4 regions of the Streptomyces sp. NPDC048636 genome follow, and region 2 is predicted to be linked to each of the others. Evidence: riboswitches for the same ligand, from Rfam matches in the RefSeq annotation. Region 2 holds a riboswitch; each other region holds the start of a gene.

Region 1 (5,781 bases), on a different contig from region 2:
CCGGTCCGAGGACGCGGAGGGTGACCGTGACGGCTGAGAACGGCGGGGCGGGAATGACCCCGCCGGGTGCGGGTACCCGACTTCCTACCAGCCCGGATCAGCCAACTCGTGTACGGAGGCATACCCATGGGCTTGGGTGGTTGCATACTCATGATCGCGGTGGGGGGCATCCTCACCTTCGCTACGGATTGGGACGCCAATGGCCTCAACGTCCACTTGGTGGGTCTGATCCTGATGGCCGTCGGTGTCATCGGCATGGCCGCGTACGTCAGCGTCTACAAGCGGCGGCGTGTGATCTCGCCGACGGCCCAGGCGCCCGTGGTCGAGGACCCGGAGCACCGGCATCACCACACGCTCTGACCGCGGCACCCCTATCGCCGAGATGGCTCCCGTGACGGCGGGGGCCATCTCGGCTGTGATGCCTGTGGTGCAGGGCGGCCCGGTGGCACGGGGCGTCGCGGTATGCGACCCGGGCGCCCCGCCGGTGTCCGGGCCGGGCCGGGTGCTCAGGGCACGATCGCGTCCACATAGCCGCCGTCCACCCGCACCGCGGCGCCGGTCGTCGCCGACGCCTGGGGCGAGCTGAGGTAGACGACCATATGGGCGATCTCCTCGGGCTCGATGAGCCGTCGCAGCAGGGACTGCGGACGGTGCTGCCGCATGAACGCGCGCTGTGCCTCGTCCCACGGCAGCTCATCGCCGACCAGCTGCCGTACGAAGTCCTCCACTCCCCCGGTGTGGGTGGGGCCCGCGATCACGGAGTTGACGGTCACTCCGGTCCCGGCGGCCTCCTTGGCGAAGCCCCGGGAGACCGCGAGCAGGGCCGTCTTGGACATTCCGTAGTGGATCATCTCGGCCGGGATGACGATGGCGGAGTCGCTGGCGATGTTCTGGATCCGCCCCCAGCCGCGTTCGGTCATCCCCGGCAGATAGGCGCGGATCAGCCGTACGGCGCTGAGCACGTTGGTGTCGAAATAGGCGCGCCACTCGGCGTCGGTGATCTCCAGCGGCGGCTGGGCGCCGAAGATGCCCAGGTTGTTGACGAGGATGTCGGCGGCGGGCACCGCGTCGTACAGCGTGGCGGCCCCCTCCTCCGCGGTCAGGTCCCCGACGACGGTGAGGACGTCGGCCGCGGGCACCTGTTCGCGCAGCCGGTCCGCCGCCGCGGCCAGGCTCTCCGCACGACGGCCCGTCAGGGCGACGGTGGCACCGGCCTCGGCCAGACCGGTGGCGATGGCGAGGCCGATACCCTGGGAGGAGCCGGTGACAACAGCGGTCCTGCCGGTGAGGTCGATCCGCACGTCTGTGCCCTTCCTGTTCATCGCCGTCGTTCGGCGGTACGCACGCCCCGACCGTACGCAACCGGTCCTCCACCGCGGCGCAGTGCACGGGCACGGCGCGCCGGGGCGGAGGACCCGCTCAGCGCCAGCCGGTGGAGTAGTGGTCGGGGTAACGGCGCTTCCGGCCGGGCCGGATGGTGAGGGTGGCCAGCAGCCCGGCCAGTCCGGCGCCGATGATCAGCGCTCCGGGGCCGAGGTCCCGGAAGCGGTTCACCACCCCGTCGACGGAGAGCGAGCGGTCCTCGGTCCCGGTGCCGTCGGGGGCGACGGCGCCGCCCGCGGGGCCGGTGGGCGCGCCGCCCGCCTTGGCGCCGCCGGTCTTGGCCCCCGGGATGGTCACCCCGAGGGCGGTGAGCGCCTTGGTGACGGGCTGGAAGAAGGTCACTCCGCCCCGGTCGCAGTCGCCGCTGCCGCCGGAGGTGACCCCGAGCGCCACGCCCTGGGCGAGCAGCGGACCGCCACTGTCGCCGGGCTCGGCGCATACGGTGGTGCGGATGAGGCCGCTGACGGTGCCCTCGGGGTAGTTGACGGTGGCGTTCAGCCCGGTCACCTTGCCGGAGCGGAGCCCGGTGGTGCTGCCGCTGCGGAACACCTCCTGGCCCACGACGGGGTCCGCGACCCCGGTGATCCGCACCGTCCGGCCGCCGCCGACGTCCACCACACCGCTGCGGTCCTGGGCTCCGTTGTCGTAGCGGATCAGGGAGAAGTCATTGCCGGGGAAGCTGCTCTGGACGGTGGTGCCGATACCGGTCTTCCCCGAGGTGTCGGTGAACCAGCTGGTGCCGTTGGGGCCACAGTGTCCGGCCGTCAGGATGTAGCCGTTCTGTCCGTCGGTCACGTTGAACCCGGCGGAACAGCGGCTGCCGGTGGCGAAGATCGGCGAGGCGCCGGTGGTTCTGGTGGTGAACGCGCCCGTGGTGCGTTCCATGTGCACCTCCCCGCCCACCCGCGCGCCGACGCCCTTCATCCGTGACCAGCGGTCGGTGGAGACGGTGCTGTCGCCGAGCACCACGACCTTGTTGGAGGTGGGATCCACCATCCACGCGGTCCCGGCCACCCGGGGCGCGGCCCGGAACGTCCGCGCCGCGGAGTCCAGCTGCTCCATGCTGTAGCGCACCCGCTTGGCGTGTGCCCCGGCCCGGGTGACCTCGGCGGCGGCCTTCTCGTCGGTCACCGCGACGACCGTACGCCCATCGGTCCCGAGCCAGCTCCCGGCCGTACGGGAGGCGCCGAGCGTCGTCTCCAGACGGCCGCCGAGGCCCGCGTCCCGGTCGCCGAGGACCCTGGGCGCATCGCCTCCCCCGGACCCCTGGACCGATCCGTTCGACACCGACTGCGAGACCATCAGACCGCCGGCCACCAGCGCCCCGACGGCCGCGAACCGTACGCCATGGCGCACGCGTCGCCGCGTGTGCTTCACCACCCTGCCTCCTTCACGTCGATCCGCCCCGGGCCCCGGACGGCGAGGACCTTCTCCCTATACGGGCCGGACCGGCGTGGCGCTCACCGCGGGCGCGGGTTGTTCACTTCGTGCGGGTGATCGGCCGGTGGAAGCAGACCCGGTGCTGCCCCGGGCCGTCGTAGTCGCCGTGCACGGGCAGACCGTCGAGCTCGCGGTCGCCCGGCTCCAGGGCGAAGCCCATGGCGCGGTGGAAGGCGATGGAGCCGGTGTTCCGCGGCGAGGTGATGGCGCGGACCTCACCGCGGCCCGCCTCCGCGGCGCGCCGGAAGAACTCCGCGTACAGCCCGCGGGCCACGCCCTGACCGCGCAGGGCCGGGTCGACGCCGACGAAGTGGACATACGCCTCGTCGTCGTTGTCGGCGGAGTAGAAGCCGACCAGGAAGGCGGCGATGGATCCATCCGCGTTCTCCCGGACCAGGCTGGTGCCGGAGAAGAACTGGAGGAACAGCTTGGGCAGCAACAGGGACAGCTCACGGGCCTGTTCGGGGGTGCGCGAATCGCCCCACCACGTCTGGACGCGCTCGACGATGGCGCGGTGGTCGGAGAGATGGGCCCGGCGTACCTGGGACATGCGGTTCAGCTCCTCTGCTGACATCGGTCTGCTGACATCGGTCGCGGCGGGTCTGCGTCGGTCGCGACGGTCTGTAGAGATCATTCCGCCGAAGTGAACTCCTATGCCCGCGGGCCGGTTTCCCCCGGGCCGCACCGGACGCCTAGGCTGGGACGCGCAGCTGGTTCGCCCTGTCCGCCAGGCAGACGCGTCGTAAGAGGGAACCCGGTGGGAATCCGGGACTGCCCCGCAGCGGTGAGCGGGAACGACCGCCGTCATACGCACTGGGCCCGGCCGGGTCTGGGAAGCGACGGCCAGTAGGTGCCTTCCGGGATCGGCAGGCGCGCCCGTGAGTCCGAAGACCTGCCACTGCCCGTGCGCGGAGGTCCGCGCGCGGATGTCTCGGTGACCTCGAGGGCGGGTCGGCGGCGCGGGCGGACACCTGAGGTGTCACGCCGTCCTCGCCTCCCTCCGCACCCCTCGGCCCGGTCCCGGGACCTCATGACGAGTGCTCGCGAAGGAGAGTTCCGTGACAACCGATTCCGCGGCCACCACCGCCACGGCGACCGTGTACGGCTACCCCCGCCAGGGGGCGAACCGGGAGCTGAAGAAGGCGGTCGAGGGCTACTGGAAGGGCCGGGTCACCGCCGAGGAGCTGCGCCGGACCGCCGCCGGGCTGCGCCGCGCCAACTGGCGGCAGCTCGCCGACGACGGGGTGGGCGAGGTGCCCACCGGTGACTTCTCGCTCTACGACCACGTACTGGACACCAGTGTGATGGTGGGTGCCGTACCGGACCGCCACCGCGCCGCCGTCGCGGCCGATCCGCTGGACGGCTACTTCGCCATGGCGCGCGGCACCAGCGAGGTGGCCCCGCTGGAGATGACCAAGTGGTTCGACACCAACTACCACTACCTGGTGCCGGAGCTGGGCCCGGACACCGTCTTCCGCGCCGACTCCGCCCGGCAGGTGGCCGAGTTGAAGGAGGCCCTCGGGCTCGGCCACACCGCCCGCCCGGTGCTGGTCGGCCCGGTCAGCTATCTGCTGCTCGCCAAGGCCGCACCCGGGGTGGACGCCTCGTTCCAGCCGCTCACCCTGCTGGACCGGCTGATCCCGGTCTACGCGGAGGTGCTGGCTGATCTGCGGGCGGCCGGTGCCACCTGGGTGCAGCTGGACGAACCCGCACTGGTCCAGGACCGCACCCCGGCCGAGTTGAACGCCGCCGCACGTGCCTACCGTGAGCTGGGCGCCCTGACCGACCGGCCCCGGCTGCTGCTCGCCTCGTACTTCGGCCGGCTCGGGGAGGCCCTTCCGGTGCTGGCCAAGGCCCCCGTGGAGGGGCTGGCGCTGGACTTCACCGGACCGGCCGCCGCCCAGGTCGACGATCTCGCCGCGGTGGGCGGACTGCCCGGCAAGCGGCTGGTCGCGGGGGTGGTGGACGGCCGCAATGTGTGGATCAACGACCTGTCCGCGTCGCTGTCCACCCTGGGCACCCTGCTGGGCCTCGCCGACCGGGTGGATGTCTCCGCCTCCTGCTCGCTGCTGCACGTCCCGCTGGACGCCAGGGCCGAGCGCGAGGTCGATCCGCAGATCGCGCGCTGGCTGGCGTTCGCCCGGCAGAAGACCGACGAGGTGGCCACCCTCGCCCGCGGACTGGCCGACGGTACGCACACCATCACCGCACGGCTCGCCGCCAACCGCGCCGATCTGGCCTCGCGGGCCGGGTCCACGCTCACCCGCGACCCGGCGGTGCGGTCCCGTACCGCCGCCGTCACCGCGGCCGACGCGCGCCGCTCGCTGCCGTACGCCGAACGCACCGCCGCCCAGCGGGCCCGGCTGCGGCTGCCCCTGCTGCCGACCACGACCATCGGCTCCTTCCCGCAGACGGACGGACTGCGCACCGCGCGCGCCGGACTGCGGGCCGGGCGGCTGGACACCGCGGGGTACGAGGAGCGGGTGGGCGCCGAGATCCGGGAGGTGGTCGCCTTCCAGGAGAAGGCCGGGATCGACGTCCTGGTGCATGGCGAACCCGAGCGCAACGACATGGTGCAGTACTTCGCCGAACGGCTCTCGGGCTATCTGGCCACCCAGTCCGGCTGGGTCCAGTCGTACGGCACGCGCTATGTCCGTCCGCCGATCCTGGCCGGGGACATCTCCCGCCCCGAGCCGATGACGGTCCGCTGGACCGCGTACGCCCAGTCGCTCACGGACCGGCCGGTCAAGGGCATGCTTACCGGTCCGGTCACCATGCTGGCCTGGTCCTTCGTCCGCGACGACCAGCCGCTCGCGGAGACGGCCCGGCAGGTGGCGCTCGCCCTGCGCGACGAGGTGGCCGACCTGGAGGCGGCCGGGACATCGGTGATCCAGGTCGACGAGCCCGCCCTGCGGGAGACCCTGCCGCTGCGCGCCGCCGACCGTCCCGGCTATCTGG
Region 2 (5,781 bases):
ATGTCACCCGGCGTCCGACGCGGTCGAGGTGGCTCCGGCGCGGGCGAGGGCGCGATGTTCGGTGGGGCGGATACCGAGAATGCGCTTGAAGGCCACGCTGAGCGCGTAGGCGTTGGCGTAACCGACCTGGCGGGAGATGGCGTCGGCGGTCGCGTCAGTGCCGGCCAGCAGGTCGGCTGCGCGGCAGATCCGCCACTCGGTGAGATACGCCATCGGCGGCTGCCCGAGGAGCCGGTGGAAGCGCTGCGCGAAGCGGGCGCGGGACATACCGGCCTCGGCGGCGAGCGACGCGACGGTCCACGGCCGGGCGAGGTCGCCATGGATGAGCTTCAGCGCCCGGCCCACGGCGGGGTCGCGATGCGCCCGATACCAGGCAGGGGCACGGGATTCGGGCCTGTCGAACCAGTCACGGAGCGTGGACAGCAGCAGCAGGTCGAGCAGCCGGTCGAGGATGACCTGTCGCCCTGGGACATCCTTGCGCAGTTCTGTTTCGATCATCGCGAGGGGGAGTGGGCGCTCCGGTGCCGCGGGCACCAGAGCGAGCCGGGGGAGTGCGGTCAGGACACGGTCACAGACCTGGCCCTGAACGGGGTAGGCACTCCTGAGCAGGACCGCACCGGCCTCGGGGTCCTCCAGCTCCGCGCACATGGGCAGGTCATCCGCGGTGACCGGGGTCCCGTCGGGTGCGGTGCAACGGTTGTCGGTGTTCTGGAAGACCATGGGAGCTCTGCCGGGCGCGTCCGCGACGTCGTAGGGCTGGGGCCCCACGAGGATCGCCACATCGCCCTGTCGCAACGGCACGGCCTCCTCGCCGTCCGGCGTCAGCCAGGCGTCGCCGCGGACCGTGGTCAGCAGGGACAGCGGCGCCCCGTCACCGAAACGCAGGGACCACGGAGGGACGAGGGCCGACTGGTCGAAGAGCCCGCCGTGGGCGCGGATGTCCTGGAGCAGTCCGGACAACACATCATCCATGCCGTCCCAGCGTACGGACGTCCCGGGCGGGAAACCAGCTCGGATGAGACGGGCGGACATCGAATCGATCGCATCAGCCATCGCTTGTGCCGCACCAGCGAGGTGTGCTGGAGACATGACGACAAACCTTCCCCACGTTCTCGTCCTCGGTGGTACCGGTAAGACCGGCCGCCGCGTCGCCGCCGCTCTTCGCCGGCGCGGTCTCGAACCCGCCGTGGCCTCACGGCGGGGCCCGGTCCGCTTCGACTGGGCCGACCGCACCACCTGGCAGCCGGCCCTGACCGGCATCGACGCCGTCTATGTCGTCGACTCGCAAGGCCCCGGCGCACCGGCCGAGGTCCGCGACTTCGCCGCCACGGCTGGCCGCGCCGGAGTCCGACGCCTGGTGCTGCTCTCCGCCCGGCCGTGGGGCGAAATGGGCGGCGCACACCTCGCCACCGAGGAGGCCGTGACCGCTTCCGGGCTGCGCTGGACGATCCTGCGCCCCACCTGGTTCGCGCAGAACTTCACCGAGCTCGATTTCTTCGCCCCCCTCCTCGGCGAGCAGGGCGAGCTCCGGCTGCCCACCGGTGATGGCCGGGAACCCTTCGTCGACCTCGACGACCTGGCCGACGTCGCGGCCGAGGCACTCATCGACGACCGGCACACCGGGCAGACCTACATCCTGTCGGGACCGCGTTCGCTGAGCTTCGCCGAGGCCGTCGCGGAGATCGCCCGCGCCGCGGGTCGGCCGCTGCGCTTCGTCCCCGTGACCGAGGACGCCTACCGCGCCGACCTGGCCACTGCCGGATACCAGGACTCGGTGGCCGACGAAGTGATCACCGTGCTCCGGCACATCCGCGAAGAGCGCGGGGCGACGGTTACCGATGGCGTGTACAAGGCGCTCGGCCGCTCGCCCCGCGACTTCTCCGCGTACGTCGCCCGCACCGACTTCGATGCGTACGCGCCGCACTGATCCGGGCCGACGGCCGGTGTGCGGGATGTGCTGGATTTACTAGGACGTCCAACTATATAGTCGTGGGGAAGGCCCGCGGTGCAGGGAAGCCGGTGTGATTCCGGCGCGGTCCCGCCACTGTGACCGGGGAGTACGCCGTCGAGCAGAACGCCACTGACGAGCTGGATGTCGGGAAGGCGGACGGCGCGCGCTGATCCGGGAGTCAGGATACCGGCCGCGGGATGTTCCGTGTTTTCCACGAGGATGGAGCTGACACGCATGGCACCGGTGCGCATTCACGATCCCGGCGGAACCGCCCTGCGGGCGCTGCCGCGCCGAGGAGTTCTCCGGCATCCGGCCGTCACCACCTGACGGTTCACCGCCATACGCGATCTCGCGCCGCCCTCGCACCCGTACGCCCCGCGTCCGTGTGCGGCGGGACGGCGCGCCATCCGGATCACCTGACGAGAGCAGGCATTCATGGTCCGCGAGCAACACCCCCCGCACACACGTGAGTTGACCCACTTCATCGGCGGCAAGCACACCCCCGGCACCTCGGGGTCCTACGGCGAGGTGTACGACCCCAACACCGGCGGGATCCAGGCCCGTGTCCCCCTCGCGAGCCGGGCGGAGACCGAGGCGGCGATCGCCGACGCCGCGCACGCGCAGCGCGCATGGGGAGAGTGGAACCCTCAGCGCCGCGCCCGGGTCCTCCTCCGGTTCCTCCAGCTCGTCGAGGGGGAGAAGGACACCCTGGCCCGGCTGCTGTCGTCCGAACACGGCAAGACGGTCGCCGACGCGCATGGCGACCTCCAGCGCGGACTGGAGGTCGTGGAGTTCGCCGCGGGCATCCCGCATCTGCTGAAGGGCGAGTTCACCGACAACGCCGGTACCGGCATCGACGTCCACTCGCTGCGGGCGCCCCTCGGTGTGGTGGCCGGGATCACCCCGTTCAACTTCCCCGCGATGATCCCTCTGTGGAAGGCGGCTCCGGCCCTGGCCTGCGGAAACTCCTTCATCCTCAAACCCTCCGAGCGCGCCCCGTCCGTCCCGCTGCGGCTGGCCGAACTGTTCCTGGAGGCGGGTCTGCCGCCCGGTGTCCTCAATGTGGTCAACGGTGGCCGGGAGGCCGTGGACACCCTCCTGGAGGATCCCCGCGTCGCGGCGCTCGGCTTTGTCGGCTCCACGCCCATCGCCGCGCACGTCTACGCCACCGCCGCCGCCCACGGCAAGCGCGCCCAGTGCTTCGGCGGCGCCAAGAACCACATGATCGTGATGCCGGACGCCGATATGGACCAGGCCGTCGACGCGTTGATCGGGGCCGGATACGGCTCGGCGGGTGAGCGCTGTATGGCGATCTCGGTCGCCGTCCCGGTGGGCGAGGACACCGCCGACGCCCTCGTCTCCCGTCTGAAGGAACGCATCAGCACGTTGCGGATCGGCCGCAGCGACGACCCTGAGGCCGACTTCGGCCCGCTGGTCGGCCGGGACGCCGTCGACCGGGTGCGGTCCTATGTCGACCTCGGTGTCGAGGAGGGCGCCGAACTCGTCGTCGACGGCAGGGAGTTCGTTCTGCCCGGCCATGAGAACGGTTTCTTCGCCGGTGCCTCGCTCTTCGACCGGGTCACCCCGGGGATGCGCGTTCACCAGGAGGAGATCTTCGGCCCCGTCCTCTGTGTCGTGCGCGCCGCGGACTATGAGGAGGCGCTGCGCCTGCCGAGTGAACACGCCTACGGCAACGGCGTCGCGATCTTCACCCGGGACGGCGACACCGCCCGCGACTTCACCCGGCGGGTGAACACCGGCATGATCGGCGTGAACGTGCCCATCCCGGTACCCGTCGCCTACCACACCTTCGGCGGCTGGAAGCGCTCCGGCTTCGGCGACCTCAACCAGCACGGCCCGGACGCCATCCGCTTCTACACCCGCACCAAGACCGTCACCTCGCGCTGGCCCGCCGGGCTGCGCGAGGGGGCCAGCTTCACCATTCCCACGATGGGATGAGCGCGATGACCACCACCCTGCTCACCGACGAGCAGCAAGCCCTCGTCGAGACCACACTCGACTTCGCCCAGGACCATCTCGCCCCGCACGCGGTCCGATGGGACCAGGACAAACACTTCCCGCTCGATGTGCTCCGCAAGGCCGCCGGACTGGGGCTCGGCGGGGTCTACGTCCGCGAGGCGTCCGGCGGTTGCGGACTGGCCCGGGCGGATGGCGTCCTGGTCTTCGAGACCCTCGCCTCGGGGTGCCCGTCCATCGCGGGCTACCTCTCCATCCACAACATGGTCGCCTGGATGGTCGACCACTACGGGGACGCGGCCCAGCGCGAGCGGTGGCTGCCCCGGCTGTGCGCCATGGAGGACCTCGCCAGCTACTGCCTCACCGAACCGGGCGCCGGTTCGGACGCGGCGGCCCTGACCACCCGGGCCGTCCGGGACGGCGGTGACTGGGTGCTCACCGGCGTCAAGCAGTTCATCTCCGGTGCGGGCGCCTCCCAGGTGTATGTGGTGATGGCGCGCACCGGCGGCGAGGGCGCCGACGGGATCTCCGCGTTCCTCGTCGACAAGGACGACCCCGGCCTCACCTTCGGTCCGAACGAGCGGAAGATGGGCTGGAACGCCCAGCCCACCCGCCAAGTCGTCCTGGAGGACGTGCGGTTGCCCGCCGACCGGCTCCTCGGCCGTACCGGGGACGGCTTCCGTATCGCGATGAACGGCCTGAACGGCGGCCGTCTCGGCATCGCCGCCTGTTCCCTCGGCGGCGCCCGCAGCGCCCTGGACCGCAGTCTGGCCCACCTCGCCGACCGGGAGGCGTTCGGCCACCGGCTGCTGGACGCCCAGGCGCTCCGGTTCCGCCTGGCCGATATGGCGACCGAACTCGCCGCCGCCCGCGCGCTGGTCCACCAGGCCGCCCAGGCCCTGGACCGGGGCGATCCACAGGCACCGTATCTGTGCGCGATGGCCAAGCTCAGCGCCACCGACACCGGATACTCCGTCGCCGACCGCGCCCTCCAACTGCACGGTGGCTACGGGTACGTGAGCGAGTACGGCATCGAGAAGATCGTCCGTGACCTGCGCGTCCACCAGATCCTGGAAGGAACGAACGAGATCATGCGGATCATCGTGGCCCGTGGCCTGACGGAGGCGTTCGGATGACCCGCGACGAGGACTCCGTACTGCTGCGCACCGAGGGCCGGGCGGCCCATGTCACCCTCAACCGGCCACGCGCTCTCAACGCCCTCACCCACGCCATGGTGTGCCGGATCGAGGAGGCGCTGACCGCCTGGGAGAGCGACCCGGCCGTCGAGACCGTCGTACTCACCGGCGCGGGGGAGCGGGGCCTGTGCGCGGGCGGCGATATCCGCGCCATCCACCAGGACGCCCGGGACGGCGACGGGACGGCCTCGGCCGCGTTCTGGCGTGATGAATACCGGCTCAACGCCCGTATCGCCCGCTACCCGAAGCCGTACGTCGCCGTCATGGACGGGATCGTCATGGGAGGCGGCGTGGGGGTCTCGGCGCACGCCGGTGTCCGTGTCGTCACCGAGCGGACCCGGATCGCCATGCCGGAGACCGGCATCGGCTTCATCCCGGACGTCGGCGGCACCTATCTGCTCGCTCTCGCACCCGGCGAACTCGGCACCCACCTGGCCCTGACGGGTGCCCAAGCCGGTGCCGGTGACGCCCTGGTGTGCGGACTGGCCGACCACTTCGTCCCCTCCGACGCCCTGCCGCGGCTGATCGAGGACCTCGCCGACACACCGGTACACGAGGCCCTCGCCCGCCATGTGGCGCAGCCTCCGCCGGGTGAACTCACCGCGCACAGGGACTGGATCGACCCCTGCTACGCCGCGGACACCGCCGAGGAAATCG
Region 3 (5,781 bases), on a different contig from region 2:
CTCTTCACCGGCTCCGCGGTCGCCGTCGTCCTCATGGGAACGACGCTGCTCGTCCTGCTCGCCGTCTCCCGCATCCGCACCAGAGCCACCTTCCGCTAGGAGAAGCGAAACGTCATGTCCAGCGCACTCAAGCCGATCACCGCCGTCGGCGGGATCCTCGCCCTCGCCGCGTCCCTCACCGCCTGCGGTGGCGCCGCCGCCGATCCGAACGCCAAGGTCGTCACCGTCTACAGCGCCGACGGGCTCAAGGGCGAGAACGGCGACGGCTGGTACGACAAGGTCTTCAAGGACTTCGAGAAGCGGACCGGCATCAAGGTCAAGTACGTGGAGGGCGGCTCCGGCGAGATCGTGCAGCGCGCCGTCCGTGAGAAGGCCAACGCCCAGGCCGATGTGCTCGTCACCCTGCCGCCGTTCATCCAGCAGGCCGACGCCAAGGGGCTGCTGGGCTCCTACGCGCCGAAGGGGGCGGACAAGGTCGCGGCCTCCGCCAGGTCCGCCGACGACACCTGGACCTCCGTCGTCAACAACTACGCCGGGTTCATCTACAACAAGAAGAGGCTGAAGACCCCGCCCACCACCTGGGAGCAGCTGCTCGACGACTCGTACCGGGACAAGGTGCAGTACAGCACCCCCGGGGTCGCGGGCGACGGCACCGCGGTCCTGCTCAAGGCCATCCATGACTTCGGCGGCAAGGAAGCCGCGCTGGACTACCTGAAGAAGCTCCAGTCCAACAACGTCGGCCCGTCCTCCTCGACCAGCAAGCTGGCGCCGAAGGTCGACAAGGGCGAGATCCATGTCGCCAACGGCGATGTCCAGATGAACTACGCCCAGTCCCGCTCCATGCCCAACCTCGGCATATGGTTCCCGGCCGAGCAGGGCGGCAAGCCCAGCACCTTCCCGCTGCCCTACGCCGCCGGCCTGGTGAAGAACGCCCCGCACGAGGGGAACGCCAAGAAGCTCCTGGACCACCTGCTCGGCGCGGCCGCGCAGAAGCAGGTCAGCGAGATCGGTGGCGGCTTCCCGGCCCGTACGGACATCGAGACCGACGACGCCAACGCCCGCGCGCTGAAGGAGATCATGAAGGGCGTCCAGGTCTTCCACCCCGACTGGAAGGACGTCGACGAGAACCTCGACGAGTACATCGACGGCTGGAAGTCGGCCACCGGCAGCTGACCCCCTAGACCACCGGATAGCCGCCGTCGACCCGGATACCGGTGATCCCGCTGATGTGCCGGGCACCGCACCGGTCCTGGGGCAGCACCAGCTGCGGGCCGTGACGGTCGAGCGGGGTGTCATCGATCCGGGTGGCGAGCAGCACCGGCGCCCGCCCGAAGTCCGGGTCGATCTCGCCCCAGGACAGCAGGGCGCGATGGCCGTCCGCACCGGTGACGGCGATGAGGAAGCGCAGCCGGTCCTTGCGCCGGGTGCGGTCGAACCCCGGCCCGGCGCCGAGGAGCACCTCATGCAGCAGCGGGCCCTCGAAACGGTGGCGCCGGACACCACTGGTCGCACACTCGAAGCTCACCTCCGCCCGGTGCCGGGGCCAGCCGGACAGATCGGCCACGGTCAGCCGGGCCGGGCGGGCGAGATCGCCGGTGAGGACGACCGCGGCCATCGGACCGGCGGGCGCGAGGGATTGGCTCATGGGCATCCACCTCCCGCATGACGGTACCCGCGGCGGCCGTTCGTGCAAACGCAGATGCGGCACGTGATCCCCAGGCCGAGCAGCAGATGCGAGCACCTCATCCATGAAGTGCTCGCATCTGCGGATCGCGAGATATCAGCGGATCGGAGTGGCCCTGATGTCGTGCCCGTCGGCCGTCAGACAGCGTCCGGTGGTCAGGTCGTAGCGCCAGCCGTGCAGGGTGCAGGTGAGCACCTCGCCGTCGATCTGCCCGAACCGGCCGAGGTCGGCGCTGAGATGGGGACAGCGGCGCTGGATCCGCCAGCCGCCGGTCTCGATGTCCTGGCCGTCGTCCTGGCTCGCGTCGTAGTAGTTCTCCACGTACTCGATGCGTTCCATCGACAGACATTTGAAGAACACGTACAGGAACTCGTTGTACGGTCCGATCCGGCTCGCGGTGAAACGCATCGACAGCAGCAGGCTGTTGGACCAGTCCACCTCGCGCCGCGCGATATTGGTGGCCACCAGATCGCCCGTGGTGGACAGGGTGTAGCGGCAGCGCTCCCCGTCCCACAGCCGGACCTCCCGCGCCGGGAAGTCGACCACGATCGGCACCTCGCCCACATCCAGCCGGGCCGGGCCGCCCACCCCCGTACAGATGTGCTCCGCGCGCGCCAACAGCGGTTCCCACCACTCCTTCAGCTCCGCCAGCAGCCGGTCACGGGGCAACTCGGGGGAGCGCGCGGCGCGTTCCGCGGCGAGCACATCCTGCTGTCGGCGGGCGAAGTCCTCCAGATAGGCGCGCTTGTCGTGGAAGATATGGTCGATCTCCCGGTCGGTATGGCGGTGGGTGAGCTTGCACGCGGTGTCCTCCGGCTCCGCTACCGTGCCCGGCAGCAGCAGATGCGCCTGCACCTCGGGCCGCGCCACGGCCAGTTCCCGCAGGAACTCCACCTGGTCGACGAAGATGCTCTCCCCGTCCCGGCCGGTGCCGTTGTGCTGGAAGAGCGCCTCGTCGAGGAAGCAGGGCGGACCCGCGTTGGGGAACACATGCGCCGCCTGCACCGCGTCGATATACCGCAGCGCCCGCTCGAACTGGCCCTTGCGCTTGCGCGCGGCGAACTCCTGCTTCGCGGACAGCGGCAGCTGGTACACCATCGGATACCAGATCGCTCCCGAGAACTGCACGAAGTACGCGTCCACCTCGCCGAACTCCCGGATGGCCGCGATGTCCAGCGGATGCGCGTCGTTCTGGTTGAGCAGTACGGTCCGCCCGTCGTCGAGCGAGAGCGCGGAGTCGCCGATGGGGCCGTCACCGGGCCCGGTCAGCGCGGTGATCATGATGCGCAGACCGTCGCGCTCCACCGGCACACCGGTCCGGGTGCGCAGGAAGCGGGTGAAGCCGAGCCCCCGCAGTTCACGCTCCAGTTCATCGGTGGCGAAGGCGGGCAGCAGCACCGTGATGTCCTTGCGGACGTTCCGGCGCAGATTCTCCGCGTCGAAGTGGTCCCGGTGCAGATGGGAGACGTACAGATAGTCGGCAGAGCGCCCGTAGTGGGCCCAGTCCAGGTCGGTGTTGTCCGGGAACGGGAACCATGAGCCGAAGAAGGCGGGGTTGACCCACGGGTCGCAGAGCACCGATCCCGCCGCGGTTTCGATGAACAGTCCAGCGTGCCCCAGTCCGGTTACGCGCATTCCACAGCACCCCAGCCAGCTAGGCGACATCGGATATGTCAACCGTGCGGGGGTTCTGGCCGGTCTGCACCCGTAGTTGCGCTCCGCGGGTGGCGGCGGTCCGCCACCCGGGTCATCCCGGTGCGGAGGGTGCTATCGGTGCGGCCACCGCGGGTGTCCGGAAACGCGCCGGGCCGCCACCGCTCCGGTGGAATCCGGATGCGGTGGCGGCCCGGGTATCGGCCGTGAGATCAGCGGGCGGCGGTGGCGGCGCCGTTCGCGTCGGCCGCCTCCGGTGTCCGGTCGACCGTACCGGCCGCCGGACGCGGGGTGAGCTGACGCTCGGCGAGCTGGCCGAAGATCAGCCCGAAGGAGATCCACAGGGTGCACTGGATGGCGAGGGCCGCCAGCCGGAACTCCCACAGCAGGGCCGCCGGGAAGTGCTCGGGCACCTCGTTGAACGACGGGAGGAAGGCATAGGCCAGCCCGACCGCCGCCACGAAGGCCACCGATGCGGCCACGGCCGCGTTCCAATTGCCCAGCCGCGGCGCCAGCCGCTTGCCGAGGATGACCGCGGCCACCGCCAGCAGCACCCCGAGCACCACCATCAGGAAGTACAGCGTGGTGCGCTGGTCGAGAGTGGACGGGTCGCCGACGGACGGCGGATTGGCCGGGTACTTGAAGAACGGCACGAGGTACACCGCCACCAGCGCGCCGAGCGAGACCAGTGCGGCGGTGGCGCGCGGCCCGAACCGGCCGATGCGGCCGAGGGCCACACAGACGGCCAGTGAGGCGATGCCACCGAAGGCGACGCCGTAGATCAGCACCCCGGTGGCGAGGCCACCGGTCGACTGCATGGTGCGGCTGACGAGTTCGACGCCGCCGTGCTCATGGCTGTGCGCCTCCTCGAAGGAGATCGCCGAGTCGATACGCGGTTCGCCCAGCAGATAGGCCACCACGAGGGCCAGCGCTCCGGCGGCGAGGCCCGCGAGCATGCCCCGGACGAGCAACGCCCGGACGGATATGGAGTTCATGACGGTTCCGATTCCCCTGAACTGGAGGTGACGAGGGTGCGGCCGGGGTCAGTGGCAGGGGAAACCGAGCAGGTGGCGCCCGTCGTGCACCCACTCGTGCACATCCTCGCCGGAGACGAGGGCGGTGGCGCCCTGCTCGGCGCCGACGAAGTAGAGCAGGATCAGCATGAGGATGCCGAAGAAGACGGCCCAGGGGGCGATGGCCTTGAGCGATATCGGAGTGATCTCCGGCACCGGCTGTGCGCTGGGCGCGGGAACGGCGGACTGAGCCATGGTGGAACCTCCTGGGGAACGCGCGTCCCGGTCGTGGGTACTCGAACGACGGCGCCGGGTCTGACTCGTCCGGCGGCGGCTCCCGGGTGCGGGATCCTCCGACGGACACACAGTGGCGCGACCGTGCCGGGCTCTCACCGGACTTCCGTCGCGCCGTCGTTGTCATGAGACGGTAGCGCGTGACAGTCGTTCACCGCTACGGCGCGGGTAGCAGAATGTGCGCCCCTACGTGGGCGAATGGTGCAGATGAGGGGGACAGGGTGGTGCGTATCACGCTGGTCACGCCCGCGGTCAACGCCGCGTTGCGGCAGGTGAGGTTCGACGACGCCCCGCCGGACCCGTCCGCCCTCCGCCGCGCCGAGGCCGCCGCGGGCGCCCTGCCGCACCACGACACCAGCCTGACCGCCCCGTCCGTACGCTGCCGCGGGACCGCACGGGCGCTGGGCCTGGACGCCGCGGTGACCGAGGAACTGCGCGATCTGGACGTGGGCCGCTGGCGGGGCCGCTCGCTGGACGAGGTCGGCCGCCAGACACCGGAGGAGATGGCGGCCTGGCTGACCGATCCGGCGGCGGCCCCGCACGGCGGTGAGTCACTGCTGGAACTGCTGGAGCGGGTCGGGGCCTGGCTTTCGGACCGGGCAGGGCACGAGGAGAGGGTGCTCGCCGTCGCGGACCCGCCGGTGGTCCGGGCGGCACTGGTGCACGCCCTCGGCGTCCCCGCCGCCACCTTCTGGCGGCTCGACACCGCCCCGCTGACCGCCACCGAGCTCAGCGGCCGCGCCGGGCGCTGGAATCTGCGCTGCGGGCGGCCGCTGACGGCGGCGGAGTGAGCCGGGGCCTCAGCCGGCGCTTCCCGGCGGCGCGGCCCGCACCTCCCGGGCGGCGGCCACCAGATTCTCCAGCGAGGCCCGCACCTCGGGCCAGCCACGGGTCTTCAGACCGCAGTCCGGGTTGACCCACAGCCGCTCGGCCGGAATGGCCCCGAGACCCCTGCGCAACAGGGCGGCCACCTCGTCGGTGCCCGGCACCCGCGGGGAGTGGATGTCATAGACCCCGGGGCCGACCTCGCGCGGATACCCGGCCCCGGCCAGCTCCCCGGCCACCTGCATATGCGAACGGGCCGCCTCCAGACTGATCACATCGGCGTCGAGGTCGTCGATGGCCCGGAGGATGTCG
Region 4 (5,781 bases), on a different contig from region 2:
AACACCCCGGGGTCGCCCGAGGACACGACGGCCACCCGCCGTCCGCGCCGGGCCAGCTCCAGGGCGAATTCGGCGCGCTCGGCCTCCACCTTGTTGTCGGAGGCGTGCCGCCGCTGGCCCGGCCGCACCGGCACCCGGTTCAGATAGGTGGTGTAGCCGACCAGGTCCCCGGCGGCTGCCAGCTCGCCGCGGGCCTCGGGGGTGAGCCACAGCGGACCCGCCGGGCCGAGGCCGACGACCACGACCTCACCCGGGCCCGCCGTATCAGCCCCGCCCGCCTCGTTCGTGCCCTCCGCCTCGTTCGTGTCATGCGTTTCGTCCGGTGTGGCCGGGGCCGCGCCGACCCGGCTCGGCAGCACCGCCACCGAGAAGTACGGCACCGTCGCCGGGTCCACCTCGGCCAGCGGCGCGGTGCGCTCCGCGCCCATCGTGGCGCGCTCGACATACCGGGCGTCCGCCAGCCGCCCCGAACGCTCCAGGGCACGGCGCACCGTCGGGAAGGTCCGGCCGAGCTTCATCACGGCCGCGGCGTCCGCCGAGGCGAGCCGGGCGGTCAACTCTTCCTCCGGCAGCGTGCCGGGAAGCACCGTCAGCACCTCCTCGCCCTCCACCAGCGGTGCCCCGAGCCGTGCGGCCGCGGCGCTCACCGAGGTGACCCCGGGGATCACCTCGGTCGGGTAGCGCTCGGCCAGCCGCTTGTGCATATGCATATAGGAGCCGTAGAAGAGCGGATCGCCCTCCGCGAGCACCGCGACCGTGCGCCCCGCGTCCAGATGGGCCGCGAGCCGGGCCGCCGCTTCGGCGTAGAACTCCTCCATCGCGCCCCGGTAGCCGCCGGGGTGATCGGTGGACTCGGTGGTGATCGGGTAGACCAGCCGCTCCTCGATGTGCTCGGGCCGCAGATACCGTTCGGCGATGGCACGCGCGATGCTCCGGCCGTGCCGGGCGCTGTGGTACGCGATCACGTCGGCCTCGGCGATGACCTCCACGGCCCGCACCGTCATCAGCGACGGATCGCCGGGGCCGAGCCCCACACCGTAGAGCCGGCCCTGCTGCTGCTCGCTCACTCTGCCTCGCTCGCTATCGCGTTGACCGCGGCCGCGGCCATGGCGCTGCCACCGCGTCGGCCGCGCACCACCAGATGGTCAAGCGCCGCCGGATGTCCGGCCAGCGCCTCCTTGGACTCGGCGGCGCCGATGAAACCGACCGGCACCCCGATGACGGCGGCCGGGCGCGGCGCGCCCTCCTCGATCATCTCCAGCAGCCGGAAGAGCGCGGTGGGAGCGTTGCCGACGGCCACCACCGAACCCTCCAGCCGGTCCCGCCACAGCTCCAGCGCGGCGGCGCTGCGGGTGGTGCCCATCTCCCGCGCCAACTCCGGCACCCCGGGGTCGGACAGGGTGCACACCACGTCGTTGCCGGCGGGCAGCCGCTTGCGGGTGACACCGCTGGCGACCATCTGCGCGTCGCACAGGATGGGCGCGCCGGAGCGCAGCGCGGCGCGGGCGCGGGAGACCACCTCGGACGAGTACCCGAGGTCCCGGACCAGGTCGACCATGCCGCAGGCGTGGATCATCCGCACCGCGACCTGGCTGACGTCGGAGGGGAGGCCACCGAGATCCGCCTCGGCGCGGATGGTGGCAAAGGACGCGCGGTAGATGGCCGCCCCGTCCTTCTCGTAGTCGAACACTGTGCCCTCGATCATCTCGTTCCGCGGGCCGCCGCCACGGCGTCGGCCACCTGCTCTGCTGTCACGTCCACGCCTGTTCCGTCCGAGCCTGTTCCGTCCGCGCCGTCCGTGGGCCCGGGAGACTCCGCCGTCTCCGGTGCCGTCTCCGCTGTGCCCCGTACGGTGACGCGATAGCCCTCGCCGGTCGCCAGCGCGTCCACCCAGTGGCCGCCCGGATGGCCGCAGCGCCGCTCACAGCCGGAGAAGTACACCGGCGGCAAGGCGGTATGAGGCCCGCCGTCCGCCGCGGCGCCCGCCACCGTCCGCTCGGCGTCGGCGCGCACATCGGCCAGCGACTTCGCGCAGCCGGGCAGACCGGTGCAGGCACCGACGCCGAGCCACCGTGAGTCCGGATCGGTCACCAGCCCGGCTTCGGCCAGTGTGTCCGCCGCGGCCAGGGCGCCCTGCCGGGTGAACCCCGGGAGCACCACGCCGCGCCAGGGTGTCACACGCAGCTCATCGGCCCCGTCCCGGGAGGCGAGCGCGGCGAGCAGCCGCCACTGTGCGGCGCTCATCCGGCCGAGCGGCACCGCCACGGACACCGTGTGGCGCCCGTCCGGTCCGGCCACCGTCCCCGGCGTGGGGCCGTGGTGTGCCGCTCCCGGACCGAGTTCAGGTGGTTCAGGGCCGGTGTCCGTGTGATGACCGATGCCCGCCTCGCCGAGTCGTGCCGCCAATCCTTCGGCCGTCACGGCGTGTTGCGCGGGGAGCTCCCACACCCGCCAGGCCCGGATGCCGCTTTCGTCCGCACAGATGAGGAATTCCAGGGCCGCCAGCGCGGCGGCGCGCGGTGCGTCCCCGGCCGCCGTGACACGCACCACGGCACCGGCCGGACCTTCGGATCCGGCGGATCCCATCCGCAGTACGGCGCCGCCGTCCGGTGTTGCGATCAATGTCACATCCGCGCCCAGGGCGGCGATATCGCCCCGTCCGTCGTCCAGCGCGAACAGAAATCGCCCCGACAACTCCGACAATCTCGACAAGCCCGTCGACTCGCCGGGTCCGGCCGCGCAGAGCAGCGCGTCCAACTCCCGTGCCCACACGGAGGTGTCGGCGTGTCCGGCGCCGTCGAGACCGGCCAGCGGTGACGCCACGATGTTGCGCACCCGGTCGTGCGCGTCCGACGGCAGCAGTCCGGCCGTCCGCAACCGCTCCGCCAGCCGCGCTCCGCACCCCTCGTCCAGCCCGCGCAGCTGGAGATTTCCCCGGGAGGTGAGGTCCACCCGGCCATCGCCCAACTCCTCGCTCGCCCCGGCGAGCGCCTCGGCCTGACAACCCGTCAGCAAGCCTCCGGGCAGCCGGATACGGGCCAGTGCGCCGTCATGCGCCGAGTGAAGCCGCAGTGCGCCGGGGCATGCGTCATCGCGCCCACCGCGAGCGGCAGAGACCGCCCGGACCGCGGCGGAGCGGGCCCGGACACCGGCGACGGGCGTTTGATCCCCTGGTGGGACGGTTGTCGGGGGGAGGGGCATGGCGGCGAGCATACCGACGATTCCCCGGCCCTCTCCGTCCCGTGGCAGGTCAGCAACGCTTACTATGCTCAGCGGCGGGCCGTCCCGGCTCGCCGGACGCAACAGACGGCGTCAGGGGAGGAAGCCGGTGTGATTCCGGCGCGGTCCCGCCACTGTGAGCACGGCAGCAGCCGGGCGAGCCAGGAACTCCCGCCGTCTTCAACCCGCCCGGGGCGCGGACCCCGAGGAAGGCGCCGAGCCATGATTCTGCTGCTGTCGACGTCCGACACCGACCTGCTCAGTGCCCGTGCCGCCACGGGCCCGGTGCCGTACCGCCTGGCCAATCCGGCCCGGCTCGCACTCGACGACCTTCCCGGCCTCCTCGAGGGCGTCGACCTCGTCGTCGTACGGCTGCTCGGCGGTGTCCGCGCCTGGCAGGAGGGGCTCGACGTACTGCTCGCGGGCGACCGTCCCGTGGTGGTCCTCACCGGTGAACAGGCCCCGGACGCCCAGCTCATGGAGGCGTCCACGGTCCCGGTCGGTATCGCCGCCGAGGCCCACGCCTACCTCGCCCACGGCGGTCCCGGAAACCTGGATCAGCTGGCCCGCTTCCTCTCCGACACCGTGCTGCTCACCGGCCACGGTTTCGCACCGCCCGCCCCCGCCCCCACCTGGGGCGCGCTGGACCGCACCGCGCGTACGGCCGGCGGCCCCACCGTGGCGGTGCTCTACTACCGTGCCCACCACATGAGCGGCAACACGGCCTTCGTCGAGGCCCTGTGCCGGGCCGTGGAGGACGCCGGGGGCCGTCCGCTCCCGCTCTTCGTCGCCTCGCTGCGCGCCCCCGAGACCGAGCTGATCGAGGCCCTCGGCGCGGCCGACGCGGTGGTCACCACCGTGCTCGCCGCCGGTGGCACCCGGCCCGCCGACGCCTCCGCGGGCGGCGACGACGAGGCGTGGGACGCGGGCGCGCTCGCCCGGCTCGACGTCCCCGTGCTCCAGGCGCTGTGTCTGACCGGTTCACGCACCGCCTGGGAGGCGAACGACGAGGGGCTCTCCCCGCTGGACGCCGCGACCCAGGTCGCCGTCCCCGAGTTCGACGGCCGTCTCATCACCGTGCCGTTCTCCTTCAAGGAGGTCGACGAGGACGGGCTGCCCGTGTACGTCGCCGACCCCGAGCGCGCCGCGCGTGTCGCCGGAATCGCGGTACGACACGCCCGGCTGCGCCACATACCCGCCGCGGAGAAGCGTCTCGCGCTGGTGCTCTCGGCCTACCCGACCAAGCACTCCCGGATCGGCAACGCCGTCGGCCTCGACACCCCCGCCAGCGCCGTCGCCCTGCTGCGCCGGCTCCGCGCCGAGGGCTACGACCTCGGCCCGGAGGAAGGGCCGGACGCGGTCCCGGGTCTGGTCTCCGGCGACGGCGACGACCTGATCCGCGCCCTCATCGACGCGGGCGGCCATGACCAGGAGTGGCTGACCGAGGAGCAGCTCGCCGCCAACCCGGTCCGCGTCCCCGCCGCCGACTACCGCCGCTGGTACGCCACCCTGCCCGAGCAGCTGCGCGACGCGGTCGAGGAGCACTGGGGGCCGCCGCCCGGCGAGATGTTCGTCGACACCAGCCGCAACCCGGACGGCGATATCGTGCTGGCCGCGCTGCGCCACGGCAACCTCCTGATCGTCATCCAGCCGCCGCGCGGCTTCGGCGAGAACCCCATCGCCATCTACCACGACCCCGATCTGCCGCCCTCCCACCACTACCTGGCCGCCTACCGCTGGATGGCCACCCCGCGGGCCGACGGCGGCTTCGGCGCCGACGCCATGGTGCACCTGGGCAAACACGGCAACCTGGAGTGGCTGCCCGGCAAGAACGCGGGGCTGTCCGCCGCCTGCGGCCCCGACGCCGCGCTCGGCGATCTGCCGCTGGTCTACCCGTTCCTGGTGAACGACCCGGGCGAGGGCACCCAGGCCAAGCGCCGGGTCCACGCCACCCTGGTCGACCACCTGGTGCCGCCGATGGCCCGCGCCGACTCCTACGGGGATATCGCGCGCCTGGAGCAGCTGCTCGACGAGTACGCCGCCATCTCCGCGATGGACCCGGCCAAGCTGCCCGCCATCCGCGCCCAGATCTGGACCCTGATCCAGGCCGCCAAACTGGACCACGACCTCGGTCTCGAGGACCGCCCCGACGACGACGGCTTCGACGACTTCCTGCTCCATGTCGACGGCTGGCTGTGCGAGGTCAAGGACGCCCAGATCCGCGACGGTCTGCATGTCCTCGGTGCCGCCCCGACCGGACCCACACGTGTCAACCTGGTGCTGGCCATCCTGCGCGCCCGCCAGATCTGGGGCGGCACCACCGCGCTCCCCGGGCTGCGCGAGGCGCTCGGCCTGGACGAGTCCGCCGCCACCCGCACCGGTGCCGACGACGCCGAGGAGCGCGCCCGCACACTGGTCCAGGCGATGGAGGACGCGGACTGGGACCCCGAGGCGGTCGAGAAGGCCGTCCTCACCCTGCCCGACGCGCAGCGCACCCCGGTGAGCGCGATCCTCGACTTCGCCGCCCGCGAAGTGGTGCCGAGGCTGGCCGCCACCACCGAC

What was found. A riboswitch is a leader RNA that binds a small molecule or an ion and turns the genes downstream of it on or off. The one in region 2 is predicted to bind cobalamin.
Region 1: another riboswitch for cobalamin. It lies ahead of metE (5-methyltetrahydropteroyltriglutamate--homocysteine S-methyltransferase); the one in region 2 lies ahead of AB0C66_RS14840 (CoA-acylating methylmalonate-semialdehyde dehydrogenase).
Region 3: another riboswitch for cobalamin. It lies ahead of AB0C66_RS29655 (CbtB-domain containing protein); the one in region 2 lies ahead of AB0C66_RS14840 (CoA-acylating methylmalonate-semialdehyde dehydrogenase).
Region 4: another riboswitch for cobalamin. It lies ahead of cobN (cobaltochelatase subunit CobN); the one in region 2 lies ahead of AB0C66_RS14840 (CoA-acylating methylmalonate-semialdehyde dehydrogenase).

What each region holds. Positions count from the first base shown of each region.
Region 1 is NZ_JBEZHR010000014.1:188,346-194,126, forward strand. Features, by position in the region: gene AB0C66_RS29620 (cation diffusion facilitator family transporter) at 1-37, shown strand, start outside; gene AB0C66_RS29625 (hypothetical protein) at 127-360, shown strand; gene AB0C66_RS29630 (SDR family oxidoreductase) at 507-1,301, opposite strand; gene AB0C66_RS29635 (S1 family peptidase) at 1,420-2,760, opposite strand; gene AB0C66_RS29640 (GNAT family N-acetyltransferase) at 2,864-3,373, opposite strand; cobalamin riboswitch at 3,535-3,721, shown strand; gene metE (5-methyltetrahydropteroyltriglutamate--homocysteine S-methyltransferase) at 3,882-5,781, shown strand, end outside.
Region 2 is NZ_JBEZHR010000004.1:476,590-482,370, reverse strand. Features, by position in the region: gene AB0C66_RS14850 (AraC family transcriptional regulator) at 4-972, opposite strand; gene AB0C66_RS14845 (NAD(P)H-binding protein) at 1,088-1,927, shown strand; cobalamin riboswitch at 1,987-2,161, shown strand; gene AB0C66_RS14840 (CoA-acylating methylmalonate-semialdehyde dehydrogenase) at 2,387-3,910, shown strand; gene AB0C66_RS14835 (acyl-CoA dehydrogenase family protein) at 3,916-5,064, shown strand; gene AB0C66_RS14830 (enoyl-CoA hydratase/isomerase family protein) at 5,061-5,781, shown strand, end outside.
Region 3 is NZ_JBEZHR010000014.1:194,215-199,995, reverse strand. Features, by position in the region: gene AB0C66_RS29680 (ABC transporter permease subunit) at 1-99, shown strand, start outside; gene AB0C66_RS29675 (2-aminoethylphosphonate ABC transporter substrate-binding protein) at 115-1,173, shown strand; gene AB0C66_RS29670 (hypothetical protein) at 1,178-1,645, opposite strand; gene AB0C66_RS29665 (Rieske 2Fe-2S domain-containing protein) at 1,781-3,319, opposite strand; gene AB0C66_RS29660 (CbtA family protein) at 3,550-4,332, opposite strand; gene AB0C66_RS29655 (CbtB-domain containing protein) at 4,381-4,605, opposite strand; cobalamin riboswitch at 4,641-4,800, opposite strand; gene AB0C66_RS29650 (histidine phosphatase family protein) at 4,866-5,435, shown strand; gene metE (5-methyltetrahydropteroyltriglutamate--homocysteine S-methyltransferase) at 5,445-5,781, opposite strand, start outside.
Region 4 is NZ_JBEZHR010000016.1:137,673-143,453, forward strand. Features, by position in the region: gene AB0C66_RS31295 (precorrin-2 C(20)-methyltransferase) at 1-1,067, opposite strand, end outside; gene AB0C66_RS31300 (precorrin-8X methylmutase) at 1,064-1,705, opposite strand; gene cobG (precorrin-3B synthase) at 1,702-3,213, opposite strand; cobalamin riboswitch at 3,260-3,410, shown strand; gene cobN (cobaltochelatase subunit CobN) at 3,442-5,781, shown strand, end outside.